One region of the Nocardia sp. NPDC056100 genome, then DNA from elsewhere that is predicted to be linked to it. Evidence: riboswitches for the same ligand, from Rfam matches in the RefSeq annotation. Region 1 holds a riboswitch; each other region holds the start of a gene.
The links. A riboswitch is a leader RNA that binds a small molecule or an ion and turns the genes downstream of it on or off. The one in region 1 is predicted to bind S-adenosylmethionine.

Region 1 (7,646 bases):
CCCCTACCCGAGGACTGCCGCTCCACCAGCGCGGCCAGAATTCCGAAGACCAGGAACATGGACCCGCCGCCGAAGTCGCCGACCATGTTCAGCGGCGGCACCGGGCGTTCGCCCTTGCGCCCGATGGCATTGAGCACGCCGGTGAGCGAGATGTAGTTGATGTCGTGCCCGGCGCGATCGGCGAGCGGACCGTACTGGCCCCAGCCGGTCATGCGGCCGTAGACGAGTTTCGGATTGCGCTCCAGCGCGACGTCCGGTCCCAGTCCCATGCGCTCGGTGACGCCGGGCCGGAAGCCTTCCAGGAGTACGTCGGCCTTCTCGATCAGCCCGAGCACCTTCTCGATATCGGCCGGATCCTTGAGATTGGCCTCGACGATGGTGCGCCCGCGCCACTGTGCCCGTTCCATGAAGCCGGGCAGCTGGTTCGGCCGCTGTACCCGCACCACGTCCGCGCCCAGATCCGCGAGCAGCAGTGCCGCATGCGGTCCGGGGCCGATCCCGGCGAGTTCAACTACCCGGACCCCCGCGAGCGGGCCCTGCTTGGCGGTGGATGGAGTGCTCACGCCCTACCTCGGTTCATCGTTCCAGCGCACCGGCCACAACACCGGTGTTGACCAAACGACAATAACGCGACGGGTCCGGATGAGCGACAATGCGGGGGAGTACGAGCGGGAGGATCCACAGTGAGTGCATCGGGCGAGGTCTTGGTCGGCCTCGCGATACTTGTCGGCCTGCTCGGGGTGATCGTGCCGATTCTGCCCGGCGTGATCCTGATTCTGGCGGCCATCCTGGTCTGGGCGATCATGACCGGGGGTGCGACCGCCTGGGGCGTATTCGCCGCCTGCGCAACGTTTTTGGTGATCAGCGGCATCATCAAATACACCTGGCCGGGCCGCAAACTGCGTGAGGCGGGGGTGCCGAATCGGTCGCTGCTGCTGGGCGCGGTGCTCGGCATCATCGGCTTCTTCGTGGTGCCGGTGGTCGGGCTGATCCTGGGATTCGTTCTGGGCGTTTATGTTTCGGAGTTGCAGCGGTTGCGCGAACAGCAACCGGCCTGGCGGTCGACGGTGCACGCGCTCAAGGGCGTCGGCCTGTCCATGCTGGTCGAATTGTTCGGTGCGCTACTGGCAGCGGGTGTTTGGCTGATCGCCGCTATCGCGACCTAGGGTCGATCCGCGGTAGCGGCAGGGTGTCCGGCGGCGGCAGCGGCAGTTCGGAACGGTGTAGTCGCAGCGTCGGCGACTCCGGTCCGAACAGCGGCACGGTCGGCGTCGGATCCTCGATACGGCGTTCCTTGGCGGGCAGTCCGTAGAAGGCGCGCGCATTGTCGTCCAATACCTTGTGCAGATCATTGCCGACCGAATCGGAGATTATCCGCATATCGGAGTCCAGGAACGGCCGCCCGGCCCGGGTGCCCGGCAGATCGGACCCGAACATGAGCGCCTCGGGATTCACCGCGTGCACCTTGCGCAGCGCCATGCCGACATTCATGGCGACCCGCCCGAAGCCGGAGGCTTTCACCTTGGCACCGCGATCGACCAGGTTCAGCAGGTAGGGCAGGCAATCGTCGGACATGCCCATGTGATCGATGGACAGTTTGGGCAGTTTGGTGATGACCGGTTCGAGCGAGCCGAGCATCGATCCGTCGATGTACAGCTCGACATGCCATCCGGCGAGCTCGTAGGCCCGCAGTGCGAGCATGGTGAGCCCGACGATATCGCCGCCCGCGCGCTTGAAATTGAACCGGACCGCGCGCACGCCCGCGCGGTTGAGTTCCAGGATCTCGGCGTCGGTGGCGTCCTCGTTCAGATTGACGACGCCGACCCAGCCCGCACCCAATTCGGCGAGGGCTGCCCGGAGATAGCTGGTATCGGTGCCCTGGAACGACCCGCTGACCACCGCGCCGCCGTCGATATCGAAGCGCTGCATGCGGCGTCGATAATCGGCGACGGTGTACGGGTCGGGCAGGTAGCCCTCGTTCTCGGCCAGCGGGAACCGCGGGTCGAAGATGTGGAGATGGGCATCGAACACGTGATCAGCATGCCTCACAACGGTGACAAGTGCGGAAAACCTTGTCCACCTGTCGGATTGGGCCAGGTCAGTCGAGGGGAACCAGGTTGATCAGGAAACCTTGTCCGGTTCGCTGGCGCGCAGCATGTCCTCGCGCTCGACGACCTTGACCCGCTCGCGCCCTTCGGGCTCGCCGAGGGCGCGCTCGTGCGCGTCCAGGCGGTACCAACCGGCCCAGGTGGTGAAGGGGACGCCCTTGTCCTCCAGGAACTTGGTGACGGCATCGAGTTCCGGTTCGGCGGCCGCGGTGAAGTTCGCGGCGTCGTCGAGCAGGCAGGCGATGGTCTCGTTGGCGTCACCCTTGGTGTGGCCGATGAGGCCGACGGGTCCGCGCTTGATCCAGCCGGTGACGTAGGTCTGCGGCATGAAGCGAGCCGCACCGTCGGCGTTCTCGTCGATGAGCACGCGCCCGGCTTCGTTGGGCACGGTGCCCGCCTGATCGTCGAACGGCAGGGCGGGGATGTTCTGCGACAGGTAGCCGACCGCGCGGTAGATGGCGGTGACGTCCCAATCCTTGAATTCGCCGGTGCCCTTGACGTTTCCGGTGCCGTCGAGCGCGGTGCGCTCGGTGCGCAGGCCGACGACCTTGCCGTCCGCGCCGAGGATCTCGGCCGGGTTCTCGAAGAAGTGCAGGAAGAGCTTGTGCGGGCGGTTGCCGACGTCGCGGATGGCCCACTGCTCGAGGGTGTTGCAGATCATGTCGACCTGCTTGGAGTGCCGGCGTGCGGCCTCGGAGCCCTCGTCGTAATCGATGTCCTCGGGATCGACGATGACCTCGATGGTCGGCGAGTGGTCCAGTTCGCGTAGCTCGAGCGGGGTGAACTTGGCCTGCGCCGGGCCGCGGCGTCCGAAGACGTGCACTTCCAGGGCCTTGTTCTGCTTGAGGCCCTCGTACACGTTCGGCGGGATCTCGGTCGGCAGCAGTTCGTCGCCGGTCTTGGCGAGCACGCGCGCCACGTCCAGGGCCACGTTGCCGACGCCCAGGACCGCGACCTTCTCGGCCTCCAGGGGCCATTCGCGCGGCACATCCGGGTGGCCGTCGTACCAGGACACGAAGTCCGCGGCACCGTAGGAGCCGTCGAGTTCGATGCCCGGGACCTCGAGCGCGCGGTCGGCGTTCGCGCCGGTGGAGAAGATCACCGCGTCGTAGAAGCGCTGCAGATCCTCGAGGTTGATGTCGACGCCGTAGTCGATATTGCCGAGCAGGCGGACCTGCGGCTTGTCGAGCACCTTGTGCAGGGCGGTGATGATGCCCTTGATGCGCGGGTGGTCGGGGGCCACGCCGTAGCGGATCAGGCCGAACGGCGCGGGCATCCGCTCGTACAGGTCGATGCTCACGTCGGCGTCGGATTTCATCAACGCGTCCGCCGCGTAGATTCCGGCCGGGCCGGCGCCCACGATCGCTATACGAAGCGGGCGGGTCGCTGCTTGTTCGGTCATTCTTGGCGCACCCTTTGGTTGAACTATCTTGCCGTCAAGTCTCAGCCGTCTTTCTTAGCTTAGGCTAAGTTGACGCCCTCGCTCCGGGGTGCCCTTCATTGGAATCCCCGAAGCTGCAGCGTTGCTGCGTGGTCCTGCTATTTCCGTTTTCGTCCGGAAATTCTGCTGATTCTATCGGTGGGCGGAAGCCCCCGCCCGCGCCGGTGCCGCGCGACTGTGCGGACGTCCAGCAGCCCGGAATGCCGGTGTCGCGACCGATGCCACCGCCGTGACCGGGCATGATCGAGTCATGGAACAAGGCGACGACCAGCAGATACCGATCGATCAGAGCAGTGCGCGCAGTCTGCTGCCGTTCCTGGTGGCGGCGGGCGTGCTGGTGCTGGTCATCATCGGAATCGTGGTGGCCGCCCTGGTTTCACCGGTTGAGAAGAATGTCACAGATTCGGACCGGCTCGACCTGGCCTCGCGCAAGTTCCTCCAATCCCGCAGCGCCACCGGCACACTGGACCCCCGCGTGGTCTGCGACGGATTCAGCGAGGAGCGCTCCCCGCTTGCCCCCGCCAAGGCGGGTGACGGCACCGCCTTCGACTTCGTGAAACTCACCGATCCGGCGGTGTCCGGCGATAAGGCCACCGCCCAGGTCACCTTCGATACGGCCGGGAAGGAATCAACCTCCACCTGGCACTTCACCCGTTCCGGCAGTCTGTGGCTGGTCTGCGATTCCTGATCCGCCGCGACACCCCGCACGGTTTGACAGGTAGCCCATTTTTCGGTCAATCTCATCCCAGGTCATGAGTACCAGCGCCAAGCCCCGGCTGGCTGGTCGGCAACCCTCCTCCGCGGCGGGGTGCTCCGGGTGACGACCTGGCCGCGCATCGGGCAACGGTGCGGCAAGTGCGGATTCACAGGAGGTCGACAAGTGAGCTACGCGGGCGATATCACGCCGAAGCAGGCGTGGGAGCTGTTGCGGGACAATCCGGATGCGGTGCTGGTAGATGTGCGCACCGAAGCCGAATGGCGTTTCGTCGGTGTCCCCGATACCAATGGCATCGGGCGGCCGACCGCGCTGATCGAATGGGTGGACACCAGCGGTACCCCCAATTCGCGCTTCACGGACCAACTTCAGCAGGCTCTGCGTGAGCGCGCCGCGGATTCGGAAGCGCCGGTGATCTTCATCTGTCGCTCCGGCCAGCGCTCCATCGGCGCGGCCACCGCCGCCACGGCGATCGGCATCTCCCCTTCTTTCAATGTCCTCGAGGGTTTCGAAGGCGCGCTGGACGCGCAGGGTCACCGCGGCAGCGAAGGCTGGCGCGCCGATGGGCTTCCGTGGAGGCAGTCATGATCACCGGTGGTTCGTTCGAGCGGCCGCTACCCGAGGGCGTCGGCCCGGCCACGCTGGGTGTGCGCGGTGGTACGCGCCGTTCCGGCTATGACGAGACCTCCGAGGCGCTGTTCCTGAACTCGGGTTTCGTCTACGAGAGCGCCGAGGCCGCCGAGGCCGCGTTCACCGGCGAGATCGAGCACTTCGTGTACTCGCGCTACGGCAATCCGACGGTCGCCATGTTCGAAGAGCGTCTGCGCCTGCTGGACGGCGCGGAGGCGTGCTTCGCCACCGCGAGCGGTATGTCCGCGGTGTTCACCGCGCTGGGCGCGCTGCTCGCCGCGGGTGATCGCCTGGTGGCCGCGCGCAGCCTGTTCGGCTCGTGTTTCGTGGTGGCCAATGAGATCCTGCCGCGCTGGGGCGTGGAGACCGTGTTCGTCGACGGTGAGGATCTGGCGCAGTGGGAAGAGGCGCTGTCGGTGCCGACCCAGGCCGTCTTCTTCGAAACCCCTTCCAACCCAATGCAATCGCTGGTCGATGTGCGCGCGGTCTGCGATCTCGCGCATAAGGCGGGCGCGAAGGTGGTGCTGGACAACGTCTTCGCCACCCCGCTGCTGCAGCGCGGTTTCGATCTCGGCGCTGATGTGCTGGTCTACTCCGGCACCAAGCACATCGACGGTCAGGGCCGGGTGCTCGGCGGCGCGATTCTCGGGTCGAAGGAGTACATCGACGGCCCGGTGAAAACCCTTATGCGCCATACCGGTCCGGCGCTGAGCCCGTTCAACGCGTGGACGCTGCTCAAGGGTCTGGAGACCATGCCGCTGCGGGTGCGCCAGTCCACCGAGTCGGCGCTGCGCATCGCCGAGTTCCTGGAACAGCATCCGGCCGTGGCCTGGGTGAAGTACCCGTTCCTGAAGTCGCATCCGCAGTACGAACTGGCCCGGAGCCAGATGTCCGGCGGCGGCACCGTGGTGACCTTCGAATTGAAGGCGCAGCCCGAAGCGGCCAAGAAGCGCGCGTTCGAGGTGCTCAACGGTCTGCGCATCATCGATATCTCCAACAACCTCGGTGATTCCAAGACGCTGATCACGCATCCGGCGACCACGACGCATCGCGCCATGGGCCCGGAAGGCCGTGCGGCCATCGGTCTTTCCGATGGCGTGCTGCGGATTTCGATCGGGCTCGAGGATGTCGAGGATCTGTTGAACGATCTCGGTCGCGCACTGGGCTGACCGTAAAGCTCGAAGGGCCGGAACCGTCATGGTTCCGGCCCTTCGTCGTTTCGGGACGAAGTGTTGACAGCATGCTGTCAAACATGACAGGATACTGTCATGACGAAAACAGTTCACCTGGCCGTGTACGACACCTTCTCCGATTGGGAGCCCGGGTTCGCCACCGCGCATATCAACCGCCCGCTGTGGCATCGCGAGCCCGGCGAGTGGCAGGTCCGAACCGTCGGGGCCACAAAGGATTCCGTCGTCTCCATGGGCGGTATGCGGGTCACGCCGGATCTCACCCTCGATGAACTCTCGCCCGCCGACAGCGCCATGCTGATCCTGCCGGGCTCGGCCACCTGGGAGAGCGGTGAGCTGAACGCCTTCGCCGAGAAGGCGCGCGCATTCCTCGCCGCCGGTGTCCCGGTCGCCGCCATCTGTGGTGCGACCTTCGGCCTGGCGAGCGCGGGTCTGCTGGATGGCCGCAAGCACACCAGCAATGCGGCGGAATACCTTGCCATGAGCGGATATTCGGGTGGTGAGGGCTTCGTCTACGAGCCCGCGGTGACCGACGGTGATCTCATCACCGCCAGTGGCACCCTGCCGGTCGATTTCGCCCGCGCCATCCTGGGCCGCCTGAATATCTTCGAACCGCACATCCTCGAGGCGTGGTACCTGCTCTACGGCAAGAATGATCCGGCGGGCTTCTTCACGCTCGCCGAATACGAGGAGAGCCGCGCCGCGGCGACGGCATGACCCGCACCGAGCAGGAACTCTTCAGTACGGCGGCGATCACGTCTTTCAAGCTGAACGGCCAATTCCTCGCCATCGCAGAGGAATTGGCCAATCCGGCCGGGCTCACCGCGGCCTGGTGGCAGGTGCTGGGCGCGGTGCTGCACGAACCGCTGCCGGTTGCGGGCATCGCCCGCGAGATGGGCATCACCAGGCAGAGCGTGCAGCGCATCGCGGATCTGCTGGTGGAGAAGGGTTTTGCCGAATACCGCCCGAATCCGCAGCACAAACGCGCCAAGCTGGTGGCCGGTACCGAGGAGGGTCGTGCAGCGGTGCGGCGGATCAACCCGCAGCACGCCGAGTGGGCCGCGCGGCTCGTGGCCGAGTTGGGCATGGAGCGCTTCACCCGGATCGTGGATTCGCTCACGGACCTGTCGGCCGCGCTCGAAGCCATCGAATCCGAGTAACTGCTGCGTCTTTCAGACCTCGAACGGGGACTTGGTCTTGCCGACCAGTTCCGCGACCGAGTGCAGTACTGCGGTCGGCCGGTACGGGTACTGCTCGACGGTGGCCTGGGTGGAGATGCCGGTGGTCACCAGAATGGTGCGCATACCGGCCTCCAGACCGGAGATGACATCGGTGTCCATCCGGTCGCCGATCATGACGGTGGATTGTGAATGTGCGCCGATCCGCCGCAGCGCGGACCGCATCATGAGCGGGTTCGGCTTGCCCACGTAGTACGGCTCCTTGCCGGTGGCGCGGGTGATGAGCGCCGCGACCGAACCGGTGGCGGGCAGGATGCCCTCGCGCGAGGGTCCGGTGGGGTCCGGATTGGTGGCGATGAATCGCGCGCCCGCCGAGATCAGGCG
Region 2 (7,646 bases), 850 kb from region 1:
AGCGTGGATTTGAGCCGTGACGGCTCTCGGGTGTCGATGCTCACCGGTGCCTGCCCATCGTCACGGCCGTCCGCGAATTCGATACGCGTGACGGCCTTCTCATCGGTACGACCTGTCTCTGCGCCCGGCCGATCGGCGGGGTGTTCGGGTCCGGTCATAGTCATCCACCCGTCAGGAGCAGCCACAGTTGCGCAGTGCGGCGGCGATGGCGTCCAAGGCGGGGCGGCTCTGTTCGGGCAGCCGCTGATTGGACATCAGCGCGAAGGTCAGTACGCGCCCATCGCGATCCAGCACATATCCGACCAACGCGCTCGCGACGTCCAGAGTTCCGGTCTTGGCCCGCACCCAGCCCGCTCCGGCCCGGTCACGGCTGGTGTAGCGGTCGGCGAGCGAGCCGGTGGCCCCGGCCACGGGCAGATAGTCGAGCAGGCCCGCGAGCGGATGGTCCGTGGTGTTCGCGGTCGCGGTGACACCCGAATTGCCTTGTCCCTCGCCACTACCCGGCAGGGCGGCCACGGTGACGATGCGGTCCAGCAGCCGCGGCGGAATGAGATCGTCCACCGACAGCCCGCTGGCATCGAGCAGGGTCAGGCCGCTCGTATCGAATCCGGCGGCGCGCAGGGTGGTGGCCATGGCGGTGACGGTGCCGGTGAACGACGCCTCCGAGCCCGCGGCGACGGCGATCTCCCGCCCGATGGTCTCGGCCAGCACATCGTCGGAGTGAACCATCATGTCGCGCAGTCGATCTCGCAGCGGCGCGGACTGCACCGAGGCGACCTTGGTGGCTCCGGCGGCCGCCTTGCCCAGGCGCACCTTGCCCGGATCGAGTCCCAGATCGCTCGCCAGCCTGCGACCCGCGTCCAGCGCGGGGGTCGCGGTGCGCGGCGAATACTCGACCAGCGGATTGAGCCGTCCGCCGTCGATCATCACCGGATCGATGGGTGCGATGGAGCCGCCGCCGATATCGGCCGGATCCCAGCCCTGCGCCATGGCCGACCCGGCGTACGCGGAGGTGTCCACCACGATCGTGTCCGGCTTCTGCCCGGACGACTTGATCTGCGCCACCAGATCCGAGAGCTTCGGCCCATTCGGGTAGTAGCCCTTGCCATCCGGCTGCGCGGTCAGCGTCGGATCGCCGCCGCCGACCAGCACCAGCTCATTGGCGGCCGCGCCCGTCACCACCTGCGTGGTCACCCGATGGTCCAGCGGCAGCGCCAGCAGTGCGGCGGCCGTGGTCAGCACCTTGGCGGTGGAGGCGGGAATCATCGGCTTGCCGGGATCGGTCGTCCACAGCACCTTGCCGCTGTCCGCGTCGGAGACCGAGGCCGCGAAAATCCCCAGATCCGGATTGCCGACCACGGGTGCGAGCGCGGCGGCCAAACCGTTCGCGCTCGGCGCCGGTGCGTCCGCCGGAGCGGGCGCCACCTGCGGTAACGGCTGCACCGGCGATGGCGGGTCCGCGATCGTCAAGCCCCCGTGCCGGAATTCCTCCGTCCACGGTTTCAGCGTCAACACCACACCCGTGGCGATGCCGAGCACCACCACCAAGACCGATGCCACCAGGATCCAGGTCTTCCGACGCCGCTTGGCTTCCAGCCCACCGATGTTCTGCTTGTTCCGAGCCACCTGCCGCCGTCTCCCTGATACCCGTCCCTGCCGAACCCACGCATCCGCGCATCACACTATCCTCGTTGCGCAGTCGTTCCCCCGAACGAGCTGGCGAGTCGGCAGCCATACCCGCACCGAAGAAGGAGATGACGTGGAGTTCGACGTCACCATCGAGATCCCCCGGGGTCAGCGCAACAAGTACGAGGTAGACCATGAGACCGGCCGGGTGCGGCTGGACCGCTACCTGTACACGCCGATGATGTACCCGGCCGACTACGGCTACATCGAGAACACCCTCGGCGGCGACGGCGATCCGCTGGATTGCATGGTGCTGCTGCCCGAGCCCGTGTTCCCGGGTGTGCTGGTCGAGGCCCGTCCGGTCGGCGTGCTCATCATGAGCGATGAGGCCGGCACCGACGAGAAGCTGGTCGCGGTCCCGAACAAGGACAAGCGCTGGGATCACATCCAGGACGTCGAGGACATCCCGGAGTTCCAGCGCAAGGAGATCGCGCACTTCTTCGAGCGCTACAAGGACCTGGAGCCCGGCAAGTGGGTCAAGGTCGAGGGCTGGGACAACCGCGCCAAGGCCGAAACCCTGGTCACCGAGGCGTACGCGCGCCTGAAGGAGCAGGGCGGCCACTGATCTCGGTGCCGAATCATGCGGTGGGCGGTGCGGTTTCCGTGCCGCCCACCGTCATGCGCGGCGGGACTTCCCTCTCGTTCAGCTACGAAAGTTGTTATTTGCCTTCGAACTTCGGGGCGCGCTTCTCGAAGACGGCCTGAATCGCCTCGGTGAGATCGTGCGAGGGCAGGAACGCGGAGTTCCACGCCGAGACGTAGCGCAGTCCGTCGGCGACCTTGCCCGCCTTGGGCTGATCCAGCACATCCTTGATGCCCTGCACCACCAGCGGCGGGTTCTCGGCGATCTCGCGAGCCAGCGCGTACGCCGCGTCCAGCACCGCTTCCTGATCGGCGAACACGTCGTTGATCAGACCGATCTTCTCCGCCCGGGCCGCGTCGATATCCTTGCCGGTGTAGGCGAGTTCGCGCAGATGCCCCTCACCGATGATTCCGGGCAGCCGGTGCAGCGATCCGATATCCGCGACGATGGCGACCTTCGCCTCGCGCAGACTGAACTTGGCCTCCGCGCTGGCGAGCCGGATATCGGCCGCCGCGATCAGATCCAGTCCGCCGCCGATGCACCAGCCCGAGACGGCCGCGATGACCGGCTTGCGGCAGTCCGCCACCGCGGTGACCGAGGCCTGCATCTCGCGCACGTGGCGCAGGAAGTCGGTGCGCGGTCCCGCGAGCGCCTTATCGGCGAGCAGCGGCCCGAACAGCGGGCTCATGGCGGGCAGGTCCAGCCCGTAGGAGAAATGCTTACCCGACCCGGTGAGCACGACGGCCCGTACTTCCGGATCCGCGTCGAGCTCGCGGAAGATGAGCGGCAGTTCACGCCAGAAGTCCGGGCCCATGGCATTGCCTTTGCCGGGACCGGTCAGGGTGACGGTCGCGATGTGGTCCTTGCTTTCGACCTCGAAAGCCTTCCAGTCGGTCATCGGTCCAGCGTATCGGGGGTGCGGAGGGTCCGGGCGGGCGGTGTAAATCCTGTGCTAAATCTGCTGTCCCGCACTGGTTTCCGGGGGCTCGCGGACGGGACGATTAGCAGGGTCCGCAAGCCACACTCCGGGCTGGGAGTTTCCCGTGTTGATGCATCATGGAATCGGCCTCGACCGCTTCAATTCCTGTTCCCGCCAGCGCGCCGTACACGCCCTGTACGAATGCTGCAGCTGTGTCAGCTGGGCCGAGAAGATCGCCGACGGCCGCCCCTACCCCGGCTACGACGCTTTGCACACCGCCGTCGCGACGGGACTGCGCGCGCTCTCCGCGGCCGAATTGGAGCACGCCTTCGATTCGTGTGCGCGCGAAACGATTTCGGAGCACAGCGTCGCCGAGCTCCAGCGCGTCACGCGAGCACGCATCGAGCGAATGCTCGGCCCGGAAGAGGGCTATCCCGAATACTGATCCCCCGCACATCCACCGCAATCGCTCTACTCTGGTGCCATGCGCAGGTCCCTGCCACCGGTCGCTTCCAAAGTTTCCGACACACTGATTGCTCGCGGTCATCACGGGGTCATCCTCACCCAGCCGCAACCCACCCACACCGCGGCCGAGGCCGCCCAGGCGCTCGGCGTGGAGCTCGGCGCGATCACCAAATCGCTGCTGTTCCTGCTCGACGACGATCCGGTGCTGCTGCTGGTGTCCGGCGCGCACACGGTCGATCTGGATCGCACCGGGGAACGCCTGGAGGGCACGCTGACCCGGGCCCCGGCGGCCATGGTGCAGCAGGTGACGGGTCAGCCGGTGGGCGGGGTCGCCCCGGTCGGGCATCCGATCAACCTGCCCACGTACATCGATACCGCGCTCGCGCGGCATTCGGAATTGTGGGCGGCGGGCGGGCATCCGAACACGGTATTCCGCACCACTTTTGGTGAGCTGGTTCGGATAACCGCTGGTCTGGCGATTGACGTCGATTGAGTGCCGGCGAATTTCCGCACCGGATGGAATATCCGGCGGGCCGTGGACGTAGGTTCGGAAGGTGACCGATTCTCCGACGCCTGGCGCCGAGCTCCATGTGCCCGACGACCTGAGCGGCATCACCGCCCAGCAGTATCGCGCCGCCATGCGCCACTATCCGGCCGGCGTCACCATCGTCACGCTGAAATCTCCGGACGGGCCGGTCGGTTTCACCGCGACCTCGTTCGCCTCGCTGTCCGCGCAGCCGCCGCTCATCTCGTTCAATATCGCCGAGACCTCGTCCAGTATCGCGGCCATGTCGCAGGCCGAATCGGTGGTGGTGCACTTCCTGGGTGAGCATCAGAAGCATCTGGCGCAGCGGTTCAGTCGCAGCGCCGAGGAGCGATTCACCGACCGGTCGCTATGGACCACCCTCGAATCCGGCGAACCGGTATTGCACGGCACCCCGATCTGGGTGCGCGCGACCGTGCACCAGCTGATTCCGATCGGCGATCACACCCTGGTGATCGGCCTGGTCACGCGGGTGCACGACAACACCGAGGACGCGCCCGCCGTCGGCCCGCTGGTCTACTACAACGGCGTCTACCACCGCGCCGAGATCGCCGACTGACTCACGCCGCCGCCGAGGCGACGGTTCCGATCCCCAGCGCCGCCAGAATTCCGGCGCTCGCCTGCTCCAGCCGATCCCGCACCTTCGGCTTGCGCAGCAGTTCCACCGCGCGCGAGGCCGCCACCGCCAGCAGCACCATTTCGATTGCGGCGATGGATGATTCGATCGCGCCCAGGGTGAGCGTATTCGCGAATGTCACATGGGTGAGGAACTGCGGCAGCACCGCGAGATAGAAAAGCCCGACCTTCGGGTTGAAAATACAGGACAGCAACCCCGCGGCGAATGCGGAGCGAATCGATGACGCCCGTTCCCGCGACCCCCGCGCGGCCAACTCCGACTCCGCGTCCGCGAGCCCCTTACGATGCGCCATGAGCGCCCGAATCCCCAAGTACAACAGGTAGATTCCGCCGATCACCTTCAGGCTGCGATAGGCCGTGGCCGACTGCTCCAGCAGCGCCGCCACCCCCGCCGCGACCACCACCGCCCAGACGATCCCGCCGAACGCCGATCCGGCCGCCGCCGCGATCCCCGGACGCGGCCCGGCCATCGAAAAACGCAGCACCAGAAAGGTATCCGGGCCGGGGGTCAGGGCCAGCAGCACGCACAGCCCGAGAAAGCTCAGCAGCAGGGGAATACTCACCCGTCCATGGCAACCCACCACGGGCCACGGCGCAAGTGTTTTCACCACGCATGAGAAAGCCGCCGACGTTCCGGAGGAGAAACGTGCGGCGGCCCTCGGAGCGGCAGAGATTCAGTTCCGCGCGCTGAATTCCGCGCCCAGTTCGCGGAACACATCGGTGTTCATCGTGAACGCGAGGCGGGCCTCATCGAGCACGCGCTCGACATCGGCGCCCTCGATGGGCAGTCCGTCCAGGTTCTCCCGGTACTCGCGCTTGAACGCGGCCGGATTCGAGATGTCGTCGAAGACGTAGAAGCGCACGCCGTCACCCTTCTTGGGCAGGTTCCACAGCTTCTCGGCGGTACCGCGAATGACCTGGCCGCCGGACAGATCACCCAGGTAGCGGGTGTAGTGATGCACCACGTAGCCGGCGGACCATTCGGTCGCGCACTCCTCGATGCGGGCGGCGTAGGCGGCGGTCGAGGGCAGCGGGGTCAGCTCATCGCGCCAGTTCGCGCCGCCGAGGTAGGCCAGATCGGCTTCCAGGGCGGCCAGGCGGGCCAGCCCCGGCTGTACGAACGGTCCCGCGACCGGATCGGAAGCCAGTGCGGCGGAATGCTTTTCGAGTGCCTCGTAGACGAACCAGAGCTGCGAGGTGTAGCGGTAGAAGGCTTCCACACCGAGCTCACCGGTGAGCAGATCGCGCATGAAGGTGGAGTGCTCGGCCTCGGCGTGCTGCTGTTCGGTCGCGCTGCGGATGAGCGTCGAGAACGGCGCGGCGGTGCTGGTGTCCAACATGGTCGAGCTCCTCGTTCGGTCGAAAATCTACGTCTCGGGGCGCCCACCTTTGGATACCCTAACTTCCTCTCCGACCATACGCTTCAGCAACGATCTCGCGATTCGACCTTTTCGGCCCTCCCGATCCAACTTTCGGATGATTTTCGCGGCGGGGTTGACAAGAACCGCGATCTTCTGCAAGCTCTTCAACCAGGTCATGAGTACCAGCGTCAAGCCCTGGCTAGCTGGTCGGCAACCCTCCTCCGCGGTGGGGTGCTCCAGGTGACGACCGGGCCGCCGCCCGACCGGGCGCGGCAAGCGCGGACTCTCGATCATTCATTTCTTTTGATCGCGTGTCCCTTGCCCGATGGGATTTCGTGATGACTGCTTTCGCCGACCAGACCTGTGCCGCCCTCGCCACCGTTTCCGGTTGTGAGCTCCAGGTACCGCTCGTGCAGGGTGGAACGATTCGCTACGCCAACTTCGACTATGCCGCCAGCGCACCGGCTTTGGCGCAGGTCACCGCCCGCGTACAGGATCTGCTGCCGTTCTACGCCAGCGTGCACCGGGGCGCGGGTTACGCCTCGCGCGTCTCCACCGACTGCTACGAATCCGCTCGCGGTTCGGTCGCCCGCTTCCTCAACGCGGCCGACGATCAGGTCGTGGTCTTCACCCGCAACACCACCGATTCGCTGAACCTGCTGGCCTCCTGCGTACCCGGTGACACCGTGGTGCTCGATTCCGAACACCACGCCAATTTCCTGCCGTGGACCCGCAACGGCCGCCGCGTGGTGCCGATCGCGGACACCATCGAGGAGACCATTCAGCGCGTGGTCGCCGAACTGTGCACCAAACCCGCTGCGCTGCTTGCCATTACCGGTGCGTCCAATGTGACCGGGGAACTGCTCCCGCTGGAGCGCCTGGCCTGGATCGCGCACCAGTGCGGCACCCGCGTGCTGGTGGACGCCGCCCAACTGGCCCCGCACCGCCGCATCGACCTGGCGACCAGCGGTATCGACTACCTGGCCTTCTCCGGCCACAAGGCGTACGCCCCGTTCGGCGCGGGCGTCCTGGTCGGCCGCCGCGACTGGCTCGACGCCGCCGAGCCGTACCTCGCGGGTGGCGGCGCTGTCCGCTCGGTCAGCGCCGACAGCGTGGAGTGGGCCCCCGCCCCGCAGCGCCACGAGGCCGGTTCCCCCAATGTGCTGGGCGTGGCCGCCCTCGCCGCCGCCTGTGACGCACTGGCCGAAATCGACGAGACCACCCTGCTCGAGCATGAGCAGTACCTCACCCACCGCCTGCGCTACGGCCTGAAAACCGTTCCGGGCGTGAACTTCCTGCGCATCTGGCGGGACAGCACCGATGCCGTCGGCATCGTCGCCTTCACCGTCGACGGATTCGAACCCGGGCAGGTCGCGGCCTACCTTTCGGCCGAACACGGCATCGGCGTCCGCGACGGCCGCTTCTGCGCTCACCCCCTGCTGTCCCGCCTCG
Region 3 (7,646 bases), 670 kb from region 1:
CCCCTTTAATTTTCGGGGTGTGCGGGGACGTATATAGCTCCCCACCGGCCGGTGCTACCAAGTAACGTGACCAGTTGGGTTCGCGCACGCGCGCGGCCCGCACACATTGCCCCTAGCCCCTGGAAAGGCTGCACTGATGCCTCGGCAGACGCAGATCGGTTTGATGAGCCATGCGGAACTCGTATCCGAACACGAGACGCAGACCGCGAACTACGCGAAGCTCAAGACCGAAAAGCTGACGCTGGACATTACCCGCGGTAAGCCCGCGCCCGAGCAGCTCGACCTGTCGCTGGATCTGCTCTCGCTGCCGGGCAATGACGACTACCGCGACGGCAACGGCACCGATGTGCGCAATTACGGTGGCCTGCACGGGCTTCCGGAGCTGCGCGCCATCTTCGGCGAACTGCTCGGCATTCCGGTGTCGAATCTGCTGGCCGGGAACAATGCCAGCCTGGAGCTCATGCACGACGTGATCGTGTTCTCGATGCTGCACGGCAACGCCGATTCGGTCCGGCGCTGGGTGGACGAGCCGGTCATCAAGTTCCTGTGTCCCGCACCGGGTTACGACCGGCACTTCGCCATCACCGAATCGCTCGGTGTGCAGATGATCCCGATTCCGATGGATCATGACGGCCCGGATGTGCACGCCATCGCCGAACTGGTGGCCACCGACGCGAGCATCAAGGGTCTGTGGGCGGTCCCGAACTACTCCAACCCGACCGGTGTCACCTTCTCCGAAGCCATTACCCGCGAACTGGTTTCGATGCCGACGGCCGCGCCGGACTTCCGCCTGTTCTGGGACAACGCGTACGCGGTGCACCCGCTCACCGATGCCGCGGATCCGGTGCTGGATGTGCTGGGTCTGGCGGCCGCGGCCGGAAATCCGAACCGCCCCTACGTCTTCGCCTCCACCTCGAAGATCACCTTCGCGGGTTCGGGCGTGAGCTTCTTCGGTTCCTCGACCGCGAATCTGGACTGGTATCTGAAGCACGCCGGTAAGAAGAGCATCGGCCCGGACAAGGTGAATCAGCTGCGTCACCTGCGTTTCTTCGGTGACGCCGAGGGTGTGCGCACGCATATGCAGAAGCATCGCGCCATCCTGGAGCCCAAGTTCAAACTGGTGCTGCGCATTCTGGAGGATCGCCTCGGCGCGTCGAAGATCGCGTCCTGGACCGAGCCCAAGGGCGGCTACTTCATCAGCCTGGATGTGCTGGAGGGCACCGCGACCCGGGTGGTGGCGCTGGCCAAGGACGCGGGTATCGCGCTGACCCCGGCGGGTTCGTCCTACCCGTATGGAAAAGACGTGGAGGACAAGAACATTCGCATCGCCCCCAGCTTCCCGTCGCTGGGTGAGCTGGAGAAGGCGATGGACGGCCTGGCCACCTGCGTGCTGCTCGCGGCCACCGAGAAGATCCTGAGCCTCAGCGGCGAATAATTCGCAATGAGAAAGGCGCGCATCGGAATCCGGTGCGCGCCTTTGCTTTTGCCGAATGTTTCCTATGCGGGCTTGTGTGCCAGCACCGCGAAGATGGTCACCGACAGGTGGATGTCACCGCTCGCGGCGCCGGCCTCCAGATCGGCGATGAGCTGATCGCGCTGCTGTTCGGTGATGGAGCCGCGCGCCACGGACATATCCGCGATCCGCGCCACCAGCGCGCCCGCGCCGATGCCGCCGTCCTGAATCAGTGCGTGCGAACCGATATCGTCGACGACCAGTCCGGCCGCGGTGAGCTGTCCGGCGAGCCGCCGCCCCGCGAACGGATTGGTGGTTCCGGCGATCATGGTTTCGATCACCTCGTGCACGACGGCGCGATCGCCCGGGTGCACGACCGCCGTGCCCCAGTCGCTGTCCATCACGACCACGCGCCCGCCGGGCTTGAGCACCCGGGCGATCTCCCCGGCCGCGCGGGCGGGCGAGGTCAGATGCTGGAAGACCCGCTCGCACAGGGCGACATCGAAGGTCTCACTGCCGAACGGCAGCCCGTAGGCGTCGCCGGAGACGAATTTGGCGGTGGATCCGGACTGGCGCACGCGCCGTTCGGCCTCGGCCAGCAGTCGCGGATCGGGTTCGACGCCGAGCGCGGATCCGGTCGGGCCGACCCGGTCGGCGAAGGTGAATACTTCGGATCCGGTGCCGGAGCCGATATCGACGGCGCTTTCGCCGGGCTGTACCGCCAATGCGTCCTGCGCCCAGTTCCGCAGTCGGCGCACGCCGGGCAGCGCGGCCTGCAAATCCTGGACATCGACCAGTTGATCCTGGCCGTCGCGATCGAACCGATCCGGTTTCGAGCCGGATCCGAGGCCGTCGTGCGGCACGGTTCCCACTGAAGAATTAGCCATGGTGTCGGGCATGGGGCCGACCCTACTCGTGACCCGCGTCACCGCAACGCGGACCGGGTGGGATGATCGAGCCATGGTGAGCCGCGCTGTGTGTATCGCTCAAGAACCCGCCGCCGACGCCCTGCTCTCGGCGGACGATTTCGCGCTTTTGGTGGGTATGACCCTGGATCAGCAGTTCCCGATGGAGCATGCGTTCCGCGGCCCGCAGAAGATCGCCGATCGGATGGGCGGCTTCGACATCAATAAAATCGCCACCGCCGATCCCGCCGAATTCGAGGAGTTGGCCGCCACCCCGCCCGCCATTCACCGCTACGGCCGCTCCATGGCCCGCCGCGTGCAGGAGCTGGCGCATTTCATAGTCGAGAACTATGACGGCGACACCTCCGGCCTGTGGACGGCCGGAGATCCGGACGGCAAGGAAGTCCTGAAGCGCCTCAAGGCCCTTCCGGGCTTCGGCGATCAGAAGGCCCGAATCTTCCTGGCGCTCTTGGGCAAACAGAAGGGCTTCACCGGCAAGGGCTGGCGCGAGGCCGCGGGCGCCTACGGCGAGCAGGATTCCCGCCGTTCGGTCGCCGATGTGACCGATGCCGAATCCCTATCGCAGGTACGGGAATTCAAGAAACAGGCCAAAGCGGCCGCCAAAGTGAAGTGATGGGGTTGCCCCCTCTATCGAATCAAGCTGGTTTTTAACCTCCAGGAACCTGGCAATTTGCTTAATGCTTGCCGCCATCAGCTCGTTCAGCCAGTGGTGAGGGAAGCAGTACAGATGAAGATGAGGACGTACGCCGGGATCGAGGTGGTCGCGATACCGGCGTCAGAGCAGCTCGAAGCCGCCCCAGTTGGTGTGTTCGAGGTATTGACGACCATCGATCAACACGTCGCCGCACCCGCCGAGTAATTCCGTACGGCTATTGCCGAGGGATCGCGGAACTATTCATGTCGGCGGCATCGCCGAGCTATCTCGCGTTCTCGTGTCAAGGTTTCGATCTTTGGGTTCCCCTGCGAACCACCTGATGAGGAAAAAGAAAACATGCGCTCCAAGAAATTCGCCGCGACCGCGGCGCTGTTGATCGCTGCCTTCGGCATCGGTGCCGGAACTGCCGGAGCGGCTCCCGCGGGAGCCGATGCCGGTGCCATCAACTACACCGCCACCAATACCGAGAAGAACACCCTCATTTCGACCGACGCCGGTTCCCTGGCGGTTGAGGACGGTGTGTTCAAGATCAAGGCCGCCAATGGCGTCACCGTCGCGGGCACCGAATTGTCGTTCCGGGTGGATGATTTCGTCTTCCCGATCGCCGCGGAGATCAAGGATCGCACCGCGACCCTGACCCCGCAGTTCGACGAGGCGCACGCGGTGTACAAGCCGGTCGCGCTGCCCTATGAGAATCAGGCGCCGTGGAAGACCGAGTACGACCGTGAGCAGGCCGCCTGGAGCCGGTTGACCAGCACCATCAGTGCCGGCGCCACCATCGGCACCGCGGTCGGCGGTATCGCGGGCGCGGCCATCGGCTGCGTCATCGGCGGTGCGGTGAGCGCCACCCTGACCGGTGCGCTGACCGCCATGTTCGGTGCGCTCCCGGCCGGAATCGTCGGCTGCATCGCGGGTGTGGCGGCGATCGGCTTCCTGGGCACCCTGCTCGGGCAGCTCTTCATTACCGCACCGGTCGCGATTCTCGCGGCGGCGCAGTACTTCACCACGATCAATCAGCCTTTCGTGGCGCCGAAGTAGTTTTCGGGGCGGATTTCGAGGGTGCCCGGGACATGTTCATGTTCCGGGCACCCTCGAGTCATGTTGTGTTCTCGTATCAACGATTCGATCTCTTGGTTCCCCCTGCGGATCGCCTGATGAGGAAAACGAACACATGCTTTCGAAGAAATTCGCCGCAACCGCGGCGCTGCTGATCGCTGCCCTGGGCGTCAGTGCGGGCACCGCCGGTGCGGCTCCCGAAGCCGCTGATGCGGGCGTCATCAACTACACCTCCACCAATAGCGAGACCAATACGGTCATTCGCACCGACTCCGGTTCGATGGTCGTCGAGGACGGTGTCTTCAAGATCAAGGCCGCCAACGGCACCACCGTCGCCGGCACCGAGCTCAACTTCCGGGTCGACGACTACGTCTTCCCGATCGCCGCGGAGATCAAGGATCACACCGCGACCCTGACCCCGGAGTTCGTGGCGGACAAGGCTGTTTACAAGCCGGTCAACCTGCCCTACGAGAATCAGGCCCCGTTCAAGTCGGACTACGACCGTGAGCAGGCCGCCTGGAAGCGTATGACGGACACCATCTCCATGGGCGCCACCATCGCCACCCTGGTCGGTGGCATCGGCGGCGCGGCCGTCGGCTGCGTCATCGGCGGCGTGGCGGGCGCGACCCTCGGTGGTGCGCTCTCGGCCATGTTCGGCGCGCTGCCCGCGGGCATCGTCGGCTGCATCGCCGGTATGAGCGTCATCGGCTTCCTGGGCACCCTGGCGGGCCAGCTGCTCGTTACCGCTCCGGTCGCGATCATCGCCGCGTTCAACTACTTCACCACCATCAACCAGCCGTCGCTGCAGGCGCCGGCGAAGTAGTTTCCACGGTTTCACAGTTCCGCGGCACGGCCCCCGCTCACACAATTCGAGCGGGGGCCGTTGCTGTCAATACTTCGAATCATCAGGGTTGCAAGACTCCCGCCCGGCCCTGTCTTGCTCGATGCTTGCCGACGCACTGCACGAGAGATGAGGGAAGCAGTACATGAAGATGAGTAAATTCGCTGCTGTCGCCGTTTTGGTGACGGCAGCTCTGGGCGTGTCCGCGGGCACGGTCAATGCCGCTCCTGAATCGGATTCGGCCGCAATCAATTTCACGGCCACCAATTCCCAGACGAATACGGTCATTCACACCGATGCGGGTTCGCTGGTGGTCGAGGACGGTGTGTTCAAGATCAAGGCCGCCAATGGCGCCACGGTCGCGGGTTCGGAACTGAGTTTCCGGGTGGACGATTTCGTCTTCCCGATCGCGGCCGAGATCAAGGATCGCACCGCGACCCTGACCCCGGAGTTCGAGGTCGACAAGGCTGTCTACCAGCCGGTCGCGCTGCCCTATGAGAACCAGGCTCCGTGGAAGACCGACTACGACCGTGAGCAGGCGGCCTGGAACCGCCTGAAGGACACCGTCGCGATGGGCGCCACCATCGGCACCCTGGTCGGTGGCATCGGCGGCGCGGCCGTCGGCTGCCTCATCGGCGGCGCCACCCTGGCCACCGTGACCGGTGCGCTGACTGCCATGTTCGGCGCCCTGGGCGGCGCGGTGTTCGGCTGCATCGTCGGCATGAGCGTCATCGGGTTCCTCGGCACCCTGGCGGGCCAGCTGTTCGTGACCGCCCCGGTCGCGATTCTGGCTGCCGCGCAGTACTTCACCACCATCAACCAGCCCTCGGTGCAGCCCGCCAAGTAGTCCGGACGCATCCGTTCCGCCGATGGTCCCGGTCGGAATGGATGGCACCGCGAGGATGGACGAACCCGCTCGGTCGAACGACCGAGCGGGTTCGTCGTATTTCCTTGCGATCTCCGTGAATCCAATGCTGTCCGGAGTGCGCCCGCGGTGGTGCACTGGGGTGATGGGTGAGCTGACCTCGATTCGCGGCGATGCGGCCGCACTCACGACGGTGGATGGGGCGGATCTGCGAAAGACCTTCGCGCACTTCCCCAGTGGAGTGGTGGCGGTCTGCGCGCGGATCGGCGGGGTGCCGCACGGCATGGTGGTGAGCACCTTCGTGCCGGTATCGCTGGATCCGCCGCTGGTATCGCTGTGCGTGCAGTACTCCTCGGAGACCTGGCCGCGGCTGGAGAAGGCGTCGCTGCTGGGGCTGAGCCTGCTCGGCACCGAGCAGCAGGCCGCGGCGCGCAGTCTGAGTTCGCGCAGCGGTGACCGGTTCCGGGATGTGGAGCTGCGCAGCGGGCACGGCAATGCCGCGTTCATCGCGGGCGCCAGCGCCTGGCTGGAAGCCTCTGTGCACGAACAGGTTCCGGCGGGCGATCACGCGGTGGTGCTCTTGCGGGTGCACCGGCTGACCGCGCATCCCGATACCGAGCCGCTGGTGTTCCACCGCAGCGGATTCCGTTCGCTGCACGACGGCGCGCCGCCGGGACTGACCGAGGCCGCCAGCTGACCGGCCGGGACGGCGTGCGGCGGAGCCGCCGAGAGATACTGCCGCGCCATTGAATTCACGTTGATCCGGACCGGAGACAGTCGCCGCACCGGCTCGTAACGTCATCCTCACCATCCAGAGCGACCGAGAGACCTGGCTCGTAGAAGTCGCAGCAACCCCCCGAATCGGGTGCGGGTGCTACCGCCGGGACCGATGGAGGACAGATCCACATGAGTACCCTTGCCGCGCCGCCCGATTCCCGGGAGGAGGACGCACATCATGACGACGGCGCGCTGACCGTCGCACCCACCCGCCATCCCTGGCGCTGGGTCGTCGGCGGCATCGCGCTGCTGCTGGTCGCGCAGTTCGCGCACGGCCTGGCCGTGAATCCGGGCTGGGACTGGTCCACGTTCGCGCAGTACATCACGGCCGCCTCGGTGCTCTCGGCACTGAAGGTGACCATCGAGCTGACGTTCTGGGGCACCCTGCTCGGCTTCTTCATCGGCGTCTGGCTCGCGATCGGGCGGCTGTCGAAAAATCCGGTGCTGCAAGCCATTTCGTGGGCCTACATCTGGTTGTTCCGGTCCATTCCGCTGATCGTGCAATTGCTGTTCTGGTTCAATATCGCGTACCTGTACAAGACGCTGTCGCTGGGCGTGCCGTTCGGACCGGCGTTCTACACCTTCGATGTGAATGGCGTGATCAGCGGATTCACCGCCGCCGTCATCGGTTTGGCATTGCATCAGGCCGCGTATTCGGCGGAAATCATTCGCGCCGGCATCATTTCGGTGGATCAGGGCCAGTGGGAGGCGGCCAGATCGCTCGGATTGCCCTGGCGCAGGCAGTTCTTCGGGGTGATCGCGCCGCAGGCCATGCGCGGGATTCTGCCCAATGCGGCCAATGAGGTGATCAGCCTGTTCAAGGGCACCTCGATCGTCTCGACGATGGCGATCGCGGAGCTGTTCTACCAGGTGCAGGTGATCTTCGGCCGCAATGGCCGGGTGGTGCCGCTGCTCATGGTGGCGACGGTCTGGTACATCGTGCTCACCTCGATCCTGAACGTCGCGCAGTACTACATCGAACGCCACTTCGCGAAGGGGAGCGAGCGATGAGCGAGTACGCCGTCGAATTGCGCGGCATCCGAAAGTCTTTCGGCGATCTCGAGGTGCTCGGC
Region 4 (7,646 bases), 1.6 Mb from region 1:
GGACCCCATCCGAGTTACTCACAGGTAGCAATGGCGTGATCCAGGGCACGAAACACCCCCGCCGCGCATAGCTCGACGGGGGTGCGAATTCGTGCGGATCAGACTCCGACGTGCACGTGCTCGGAACCTTCGAGCAGATTCTCCGGCTTATCCCGAATCATGAACGCGATGATCGGAATGGTCAGCAGGAAGAAGCCCGCGCCCGCGTAGAACGCGATGTCGTAACCGTGGATCGAGGCGCGCGCCACCACATTGTCGATGGTCGGGTGATTGCGGGCATACCGTTCGGTCGCCTGCACCGACAGCGTCATCAACAGCGCGGTGCCGATGGAACCGCCGACCTGCTGCGCCGCGTTCAGCAGCGCCGAGGCCACACCGGAATCCTTGTCATCGACCTGATGCAGGGCGGTGGTCTGCATGGCCACGAACAATCCACCCATACCGAGCGCGATCAACAGGATCGCGGGCAGCACATGCGTGGCATAGCTGTCGCCGAGCTCGAGCTGCGCGAGGTACAGCAGTCCGGCGGTGCCGAACAGCGCACCGACCAGCATCACCGGCCGCGGTCCGAGCTTCGGCAGCACGGCGCTGGCGATACCGGCCGAGATGACGATGCCGAGCGGGAAGGGCAGGAACGCCGCACCCGCCTTGAGCGCGGAGTACCCGAGGGTGATCTGCAGGTAGAAGCTCAGGTTCAGGAACATGGCGAACATGGCGATCGGGGTGATGAGCGCGACCAGGAACGATCCGCCGCGATTGATCTCACCCGGAATACGAAGCGGCAGCAGCGGATTCGCGGTACGCCGCTCGATGGCGACGAATGCGATCAGCAGCGCCACGCCCACACCCAGCAGCGACAGGGTGCTGGCCGCGCCCCAGCCGTCATCGGCCGCGCGGCTGAAACCGTAGACCACCGAGACCAGGCCGAGCGTCGCGGTGATCGCGCCGGGCAGGTCGTACCCGCCGGTGCGCGGGGCCGGGACGTCCTTGATGACGAACGCGATGGCGCCGGCGAACGCCAGCAGCGCGATGGGGGTGTTCACCAGCAGGCACCAGCGCCAGCTGGCGTATTCGGTGAGCGCACCGCCGACGATCAGGCCGATGGCCGCGCCACCCGCCGACACGCCCGCGAACACGCCGAACGCGCGCGCACGCTCCTTGGCTTCGGTGAAGGTCACCGACACCAGCGACAGCGCCGCCGGGGCCAGCAGCGCGCCGAACGCGCCCTGCAAACCGCGTCCCGCGAACAGCTCCGCGGTGTTCTGCGCCAGACCGGCCAGCGCGGAAGCCGCGGCGAAGCCGATCAGGCCGATCAGGAAGATGCGGCGGCGGCCGAGGTAATCCGCGAGCCGGCCGCCGAGCAGCAGCAGGCCGCCGAAGATCAGGGTGTACGCGGTGAGCACCCACTGCCGGTTGCCATCGCTGATGCCCAGGTCCTGCTGGGCGAAGGGCAGGGAGATGGTGACGATGGTCGCGTCCAGCACCACCATCAGCTGGGCCATGGCGATCACGCCCAGCGCCAGCCAGCGCTTGGAAGCGCCTGCCTGACTTGATGTTTCGTTGGGCGCGTCGATCGCGGTCCCAGTGGTCATGCCGTCTCCTCGGGAGTGGTTCGAACAGCTCGCTCCATCGTGGCACCGCCCGACATTTGGCGTCAAGAGAAAAGTGTCGCAATCAGACAGTTGACCGTTAACGTCACAATCACACCGGACGGCTATACAATGAGGGCATGGCCGAGTCGTCGACGATCGCTGATTCCCCGCAGCAGCAGCACACCCTGGAGCGGCATCGCCCGGGCCTGCGCGAGCGCAAGAAGCAGCAGACCCGGACGCGGATCATCGATGTGGCACTGCGGCTCTGCGATACGCAGGGATTCGACGCGACCACCGTGGAACAGATCGCCGATGAGGCCGATGTCTCACCGCGCACCATCAACCGCTACTTCGACAGCAAAGAGGCGATCGTCATCGCCCCGGTCGAGGACATGGGCAAGGCCCTGGCCGAGCAACTGCGCGCGCAGCCGATCACCGGCAATGAACTGCAAGCCCTGCTCAACGCCTTCCGGGCCACCGTCGAGCAGGTCATCGAGGGCGACAATCCCGCGCCCTTCCGCTGGTTCCAGCAGATGCAGCGCATCTCACTGAGCAATGCCACCGTCCGCGCCGAGAGCCTGGCCGCCGCCGACACCAAAACCCTGTCCATGACCACGGTGCTGGCCGAACGCCTGCGCCTGGACCCCAATTCCATGCCGGTGCGGCTCATTTCGACCACCTGGCACGGCATCGTGCGCGTGGGCATGGAATGCGAGTTCGACGCGGACTCGAATTTCCCGGACTGCTCCACCCCCGCGTCGGCCCGCGACCTCATCACCAATGTGATGGCCGCCTACAACGAGTTCATTCGCAGCTGCGCCCTCCCCGTCGCCGAGGCTATTGCGCCGCCCCGTTAGAATCTGCGCCAAGGTCAAGAGCATCAGCGCCAAGCCCCGGCTCGCTGATCGGCAACCCTCCAGCAGCGGCGGGGTGCTCCGGGTGAAGACCAGGCGCTCGAAGGCCGAGCGCAAGCGCACTGTAGGAGGACCCGAGATGTGTTGTTGTCGAAGCCAATTCGCCTTCCGATAACGTCCGCCTCCGCCGATTCCGGCGACCTTTCCACCTGGAGCACGACATGAGTGACTCGACCGCGCCCTCCGCCTCCCCCGCGAACGGCGATACGGATCCCAGCAACTGGTCCTTCGAGACCAGGCAGGTCCATTCCGGCCAAGCCCCCGACGCCGCCACCGGCGCGCGCGCCCTGCCGATCTACCAGACCACCTCGTACGCGTTCCGCGATACCGATCACGCCGCCGCGCTGTTCGGGCTCGCCGAACCGGGCAATATCTACACCCGCATCATGAACCCCACCCAGGACGTGGTGGAGCAGCGCATCGCGGCGCTGGAGGGCGGTGTGGCGGCCCTGCTGCTGGCCTCCGGGCAGGCCGCGGAGACCTACGCGATCCTGAACCTCGCGCAGGCGGGCGATCACATCGTGTCCAGCCCGCACCTGTACGGCGGCACCTACAACCTCTTCCACTACTCGCTGCCCAAGCTGGGCATCGAGGTCAGTTTCGTGGACGATCCGGATGATCTGGCGCAGTGGGAAGCGGCCGTGCGGCCCAATACCAAGGCGTTCTACGGCGAGACCGTCGCGAATCCGAGCAGCTCGATCCTGGATATCCCGGGCATCGCGGGCGTCGCGCACGCCGCCGGTGTGCCGCTGATCGTGGACAACACGGTCGCCACGCCGTACCTGATCCAGCCGCTCGCGCACGGCGCGGACATCGTGGTGCATTCGGCGACCAAGTACCTGGGCGGGCACGGTTCAGCCGTCGCGGGCGTGATCGTGGACGGCGGCACCTTCGACTGGACCGTCACCGACGCCGACGGCAACTCGCGTTTCCCAGGCTTCACCACCGCCGATCCCAGCTACCACGGTGTGGTCTTCGCGGATCTGGGCGCACCGGCGTACGCGCTCAAGGCGCGCGTACAGCTGCTGCGCGATCTGGGTGCGGCCGTGGCGCCGTTCAACGCGTTCCTGATCGCCCAGGGCATCGAGACGCTGAGCCTGCGGGTGGAGCGGCACGTGTCCAACGCGCAGGCGGTCGCGGAGTTCCTGACGCAGCAGCCGGGCGTCGAGAAGGTGTACTACGCGGGGCTTTCCGACTCACCCTGGTTCGAGCGTGGCAAACAACTGGCACCCAAGGGCGTCGGCGCGATCGTGTCGTTCGAGCTGGCCGGCGGAATCGATGCGGGCAAGAAGTTCGTGGACGCTCTGGTGCTGCACAGCCATGTCGCTAACATCGGGGATGTGCGTTCGCTCGTGATCCACCCCGCCTCAACCACCCACTCCCAGCTGACGCCCGAGGAGCAGCTCGCTTCCGGCGTCACCCCAGGTCTGGTGCGGTTGGCCGTGGGCATCGAGGGAATCGACGACATTCTGGCGGATCTGCGCAACGGACTGACGGCGGCCGCGAGTTGACCGCCGATACGGATTCGAAGACCACCGTCCCGACCGCGGCGGCGCTACTACCGCCGCCGGACGGGACGCTCGCCAGCTTCTCCATCGGGGATGTCGCGCTGGAGACCGGGGCCGTCATTCCCGATGTGACGCTGGCCGTGCAACGCTGGGGCGAACTATCCCCGACCGCCGATAACGTGGTGCTCGTCGAGCACGCGCTCACCGGTGACTCGCATGTGGTCGGCCCGGCGGATGTGCATCACGACTCCGCCGGTTGGTGGGACGGGACCATCGGTCCCGGTAAGGCCGTCGACACCCGGGAATGGTGTGTCATCGCCATCAACGTGCTCGGCGGCTGTAAGGGCAGCACCGGCCCGTCCTCGCTGGCTCCGGACGGAAAGGCTTGGGGCGGAAGGTTTCCCGAGTACACCATTCGCGATCAGGTGACCGCGGAGGCGCAGTTCTTCGATCTGCTCGGCATCGACCGATTGGCCGCCGTGGTCGGCGGATCCATGGGCGGTATGCGGGTGCTGGAGTGGATGATCGGCTATCCGGAACGGGTCGGGGCGGCGCTGGTGCTCGCGGCCAGCGCCCGCGCCACCGCGGATCAGCTGGGGCAGCAGACCACGCAGATCGCCATCATCAAGTCCGATCCGGACTGGCAGGGCGGTAACTACTACGGCACCGGGCGCGCCCCGATGACCGGTATGGGTCTGGCCCGGCGCATGGCGCATCTGACCTACCGGGCCGAGGCCGAACTCGACCACCGTTTCGAGAACCATGCCCAGGGTGATGAAAACCCTTGGGAGGGTGGGCGTTACGCGGTGCAGAGTTATCTGGAGTACCAGTCGGACAAGCTCATCTCGCGCTTCGATCCGGCCACCTACGTCTATCTCACCGAGGCGCTGAACCGGTACGACGTTGGCCGCGGGCGCGGCGGCGTCGAGGCGGCGTTGCAGAGTACGCCGGTGCCGGTCGTGGTCGGCGGCGTGGATTCGGATCGGCTGTACCCGCTGCGCAATCAGCAGGAGCTGGCGGATCTGCTGCCGGGCTGTAAGGGCCTGGAGATCGTGCATTCGCGCGATGGGCACGACGGCTTCCTGACCGAAACCGAGGCGGTCAGCAAGCTCATGGCGGAGACCATGGAGCTGGCGCGCGCGGCGCGCGGCTGACGGTGTGACGCACGGGGCTGACGGGTCTTTACGGAATTCCCGCGGTGCAATGACCGCGGGTTCTCCCATGAGTCATACCTGTTTCGTCTGAATTATCTTGACGCACTGTCGGTTTCGCACCGATGACACCTCGGTAACCGACACGCCGATTTCGTGACTGAATCGGTGCGTCGTCGTAAGGTATGCAACATGACAGCAGCCTTCGATGACATGGATCTGCGCGATCTGGTCGCGTTGCTCTCCGACGAGGAACAGCACGAGTTACGTCCCGCCGTGCTGCGCGTATTACACCGTTTACCGGACCAGGAAATCCTGCGCCGCGAACTCGGCCGCCGCCTCACCCCCGCCTGACGCTCCTACGACGTTCCCCCGTACACCGCAATTCCCCGGAGCGTTCGCCGCTGCCGGGGAATCTTTCGTCGCGGCCTAGGTGACCCCGAGACTGTTGATCGTCGCCGCCAGCACGATGATCACACTCCCCATCACCGTCAGCCACGCCACATCGAACGGCTTACTCCGCACCGCCAACACCCCCACCCGCTCGGTAGGCAGCATCAACCGAAACCCCGCCGCCAGCAACGCCGCCCCCCCGAAGAAGAACGTCCCCCTACGCCACCGATCCCACGCCAGAAACACCACCGCCACCACCAGCACCGCCCCGATCACCACCATCGGCAGATGATCACGCACGGCCTGACCGAATCGGCTGCTGGGACCTGAGGGAGCGGCATGGGCTGGACTCACGGGGCGAGTCTAACGACCCCCGCGTTACCAGGTGGCAGCCTCCCGATCCCGGCGATCCCGCGCCCGGACTTCCGGCGGCACCAGGGTGTCCTCCGCACCGTTGAAACGCAGGAATTCCGCATCGAGGCAGTTGTCCCAGTCATCGGCACTGCGATGCTCCCAATCCCGGCCCCATTCGGTGTCCTCCATCCGGGCACGATGCACAATCCTTCCCCGCCAACGGAATTCGACCAGTGTCGAATCCGGAGGCTCATCGGCCAGCGGCTCCAGCCACGGCGGATCGATGGCAGCCAATCGATCGCCGAAATAGCAGGGTGTGGTCGGTGTGGTGAGACTCGATTCCGTTTGCGGTGAAGGCGGTCTGGTCAGCCCGGCGAGTGGACCGATCTTCATATCCGCGCGCTCATTGCCCGTCCGATAGCTGCCGGGCACGGCCAGCCGCCAGATGTCATCCGCATTCCGATGCCAGTCCTGGTCCGGTGCACACGGCGGCCGCGCAGCCGCCGAGCGCACCCTGACTTCGTCGAAACCGTAACGGCAGAGGCTACTTTCACCTTCGGGGTGGTTCCGCGAGATGACATCCTGGGAGCCGCCCTCGTTGTTCTGCCGCTGCCATACCGCGCGATACCGCTCGGTATTGAGCACCTGGAGAAAGTCCTCCATCCCGAGGCTCTTGCCGGACCCGTACTGAATATCGGCGTAGCTTCGATCCTCCGCCACCCGGAACCACACCGGGACCCAGTACGAACCGACATCACGGTGATCACCCCGGGCGAAGTCGATCAGCATCGCGGCAATCCACTCCGCCTCGGAGTGCTGAATACGGTGACCCGGATGCGCGTAGACGCGAACGAAGTCCGTGAAGATGTTCGACACGCCCACATCATGTCCGCGACCACGCGAACCAGGCGAGCCGTTTTCCCGCGCCGCGCCGGTGGCAGGCTGCGAACAGTGCGGTTGTCGGGCTCTGGGATGCTGGTGGGCGTGTTTCATTTGGTGTTCTTCGAGCCTCGTATCCCGCCCAATACCGGCAATGCCATTCGGCTGGCCGCGGGGACGGGGTGCGAACTGCACCTGATCGAACCCCTCGGCTTCGACCTATCGGAGCCCAAGCTACGCCGGGCGGGGTTGGACTATCACGACCTCGCCTCGGTGACCGTGCATCAAAACCTCACCGCCGCATGGGATTCCATCAGACCCGAACGCGTCTTCGCCTTCACGGCGGCCGCCACCACCCGCAATACCGATATCGCCTACCGCGACGGCGATGTACTCCTCTTCGGCCCCGAACCCACCGGCCTCCCGGAAGAAGTGCTCACCGACCCCAAGGTCACCGAGCAACTCCGCATCCCGATGCTCCCCGGCCGCCGCTCCATGAACCTCTCCAACGCCGCCGCCGTCGCGGTCTACGAAGCCTGGCGCCAACAGGGTTTCCCGGGCGCGGTGTAGTGCCATACCGCCGGGACACGCGACAATGGGGATGAAACCGTCCTAGCTGCGAAAAGCCCGGGAGGCCGCGGGTATGCCGAAATATCCTGACGACGTGGCACTTCCGTATACGCAACCCGACCTCCCCGAATACATGACGTGGGAGGAGCTCGAACGACTTCCGGAAGAGATCGCGGAACAGATCGAATTATGGGACGGGCGAGTCGTGTGGCTTCGTAGGGGGCCATCGGAACATCAGACCTTCACCAATCTGCTGTGGAACGCGTTGCGCAGGCACGCACGCAC

Region 2: it holds a riboswitch for S-adenosylmethionine, as region 1 does, so the genes downstream of both, ACFC0O_RS26465 (aminotransferase class V-fold PLP-dependent enzyme) here and ACFC0O_RS22625 (rhodanese-like domain-containing protein) in region 1, are expected to answer to the same signal.
Region 3: it holds a riboswitch for S-adenosylmethionine, as region 1 does, so the genes downstream of both, ACFC0O_RS25680 (amino acid ABC transporter permease) here and ACFC0O_RS22625 (rhodanese-like domain-containing protein) in region 1, are expected to answer to the same signal.
Region 4: it holds a riboswitch for S-adenosylmethionine, as region 1 does, so the genes downstream of both, ACFC0O_RS29650 (bifunctional o-acetylhomoserine/o-acetylserine sulfhydrylase) here and ACFC0O_RS22625 (rhodanese-like domain-containing protein) in region 1, are expected to answer to the same signal.

What each region holds. Positions count from the first base shown of each region.
Region 1 covers NZ_JBHJVY010000003.1:86,995-94,640, reverse strand. Annotated here, with positions in the region: gene ACFC0O_RS22650 (CaiB/BaiF CoA transferase family protein) at 1-563, opposite strand, end outside; gene ACFC0O_RS22645 (DUF456 domain-containing protein) at 684-1,166, shown strand; gene ACFC0O_RS22640 (amidohydrolase family protein) at 1,153-2,031, opposite strand; gene ACFC0O_RS22635 (FAD-dependent oxidoreductase) at 2,122-3,510, opposite strand; gene ACFC0O_RS22630 (hypothetical protein) at 3,800-4,237, shown strand; SAM riboswitch class IV at 4,298-4,413, shown strand; gene ACFC0O_RS22625 (rhodanese-like domain-containing protein) at 4,430-4,852, shown strand; gene ACFC0O_RS22620 (O-succinylhomoserine sulfhydrylase) at 4,849-6,063, shown strand; gene ACFC0O_RS22615 (type 1 glutamine amidotransferase family protein) at 6,163-6,801, shown strand; gene ACFC0O_RS22610 (MarR family winged helix-turn-helix transcriptional regulator) at 6,798-7,244, shown strand; gene ACFC0O_RS22605 (HAD-IIA family hydrolase) at 7,257-7,646, opposite strand, start outside.
Region 2 covers NZ_JBHJVY010000003.1:941,734-949,379, reverse strand. Annotated here, with positions in the region: gene ACFC0O_RS26510 (zinc-dependent metalloprotease) at 1-158, opposite strand, end outside; gene dacB (D-alanyl-D-alanine carboxypeptidase/D-alanyl-D-alanine-endopeptidase) at 172-1,605, opposite strand; gene ppa (inorganic diphosphatase) at 1,760-2,251, shown strand; gene ACFC0O_RS26495 (crotonase/enoyl-CoA hydratase family protein) at 2,346-3,167, opposite strand; gene ACFC0O_RS26490 (2-oxo-4-hydroxy-4-carboxy-5-ureidoimidazoline decarboxylase) at 3,319-3,633, shown strand; gene ACFC0O_RS26485 (YbaK/EbsC family protein) at 3,673-4,146, shown strand; gene ACFC0O_RS26480 (flavin reductase family protein) at 4,292-4,756, shown strand; gene ACFC0O_RS26475 (LysE family translocator) at 4,758-5,396, opposite strand; gene ACFC0O_RS26470 (biliverdin-producing heme oxygenase) at 5,508-6,173, opposite strand; SAM riboswitch class IV at 6,366-6,479, shown strand; gene ACFC0O_RS26465 (aminotransferase class V-fold PLP-dependent enzyme) at 6,533-7,646, shown strand, end outside.
Region 3 covers NZ_JBHJVY010000003.1:756,252-763,897, forward strand. Annotated here, with positions in the region: RNA gene ffs (signal recognition particle sRNA small type) at 1-8, shown strand, start outside; gene ACFC0O_RS25640 (aminotransferase class I/II-fold pyridoxal phosphate-dependent enzyme) at 137-1,435, shown strand; gene ACFC0O_RS25645 (methyltransferase domain-containing protein) at 1,498-2,340, opposite strand; gene ACFC0O_RS25650 (HhH-GPD-type base excision DNA repair protein) at 2,414-2,992, shown strand; gene ACFC0O_RS25655 (hypothetical protein) at 3,107-3,238, shown strand; gene ACFC0O_RS25660 (hypothetical protein) at 3,371-4,072, shown strand; gene ACFC0O_RS25665 (hypothetical protein) at 4,206-4,913, shown strand; gene ACFC0O_RS25670 (hypothetical protein) at 5,077-5,778, shown strand; gene ACFC0O_RS25675 (flavin reductase family protein) at 5,942-6,493, shown strand; SAM riboswitch class I at 6,601-6,692, shown strand; gene ACFC0O_RS25680 (amino acid ABC transporter permease) at 6,703-7,584, shown strand; gene ACFC0O_RS25685 (amino acid ABC transporter ATP-binding protein) at 7,581-7,646, shown strand, end outside.
Region 4 covers NZ_JBHJVY010000003.1:1,726,750-1,734,395, reverse strand. Annotated here, with positions in the region: gene ACFC0O_RS29660 (MFS transporter) at 99-1,592, opposite strand; gene ACFC0O_RS29655 (helix-turn-helix domain-containing protein) at 1,730-2,449, shown strand; SAM riboswitch class IV at 2,462-2,572, shown strand; gene ACFC0O_RS29650 (bifunctional o-acetylhomoserine/o-acetylserine sulfhydrylase) at 2,668-4,017, shown strand; gene ACFC0O_RS29645 (homoserine O-acetyltransferase) at 4,014-5,168, shown strand; gene ACFC0O_RS29640 (hypothetical protein) at 5,358-5,519, shown strand; gene ACFC0O_RS29635 (DUF3017 domain-containing protein) at 5,595-5,840, opposite strand; gene ACFC0O_RS29630 (hypothetical protein) at 5,937-6,788, opposite strand; gene ACFC0O_RS29625 (tRNA (cytidine(34)-2'-O)-methyltransferase) at 6,897-7,361, shown strand; gene ACFC0O_RS29620 (Uma2 family endonuclease) at 7,495-7,646, shown strand, end outside.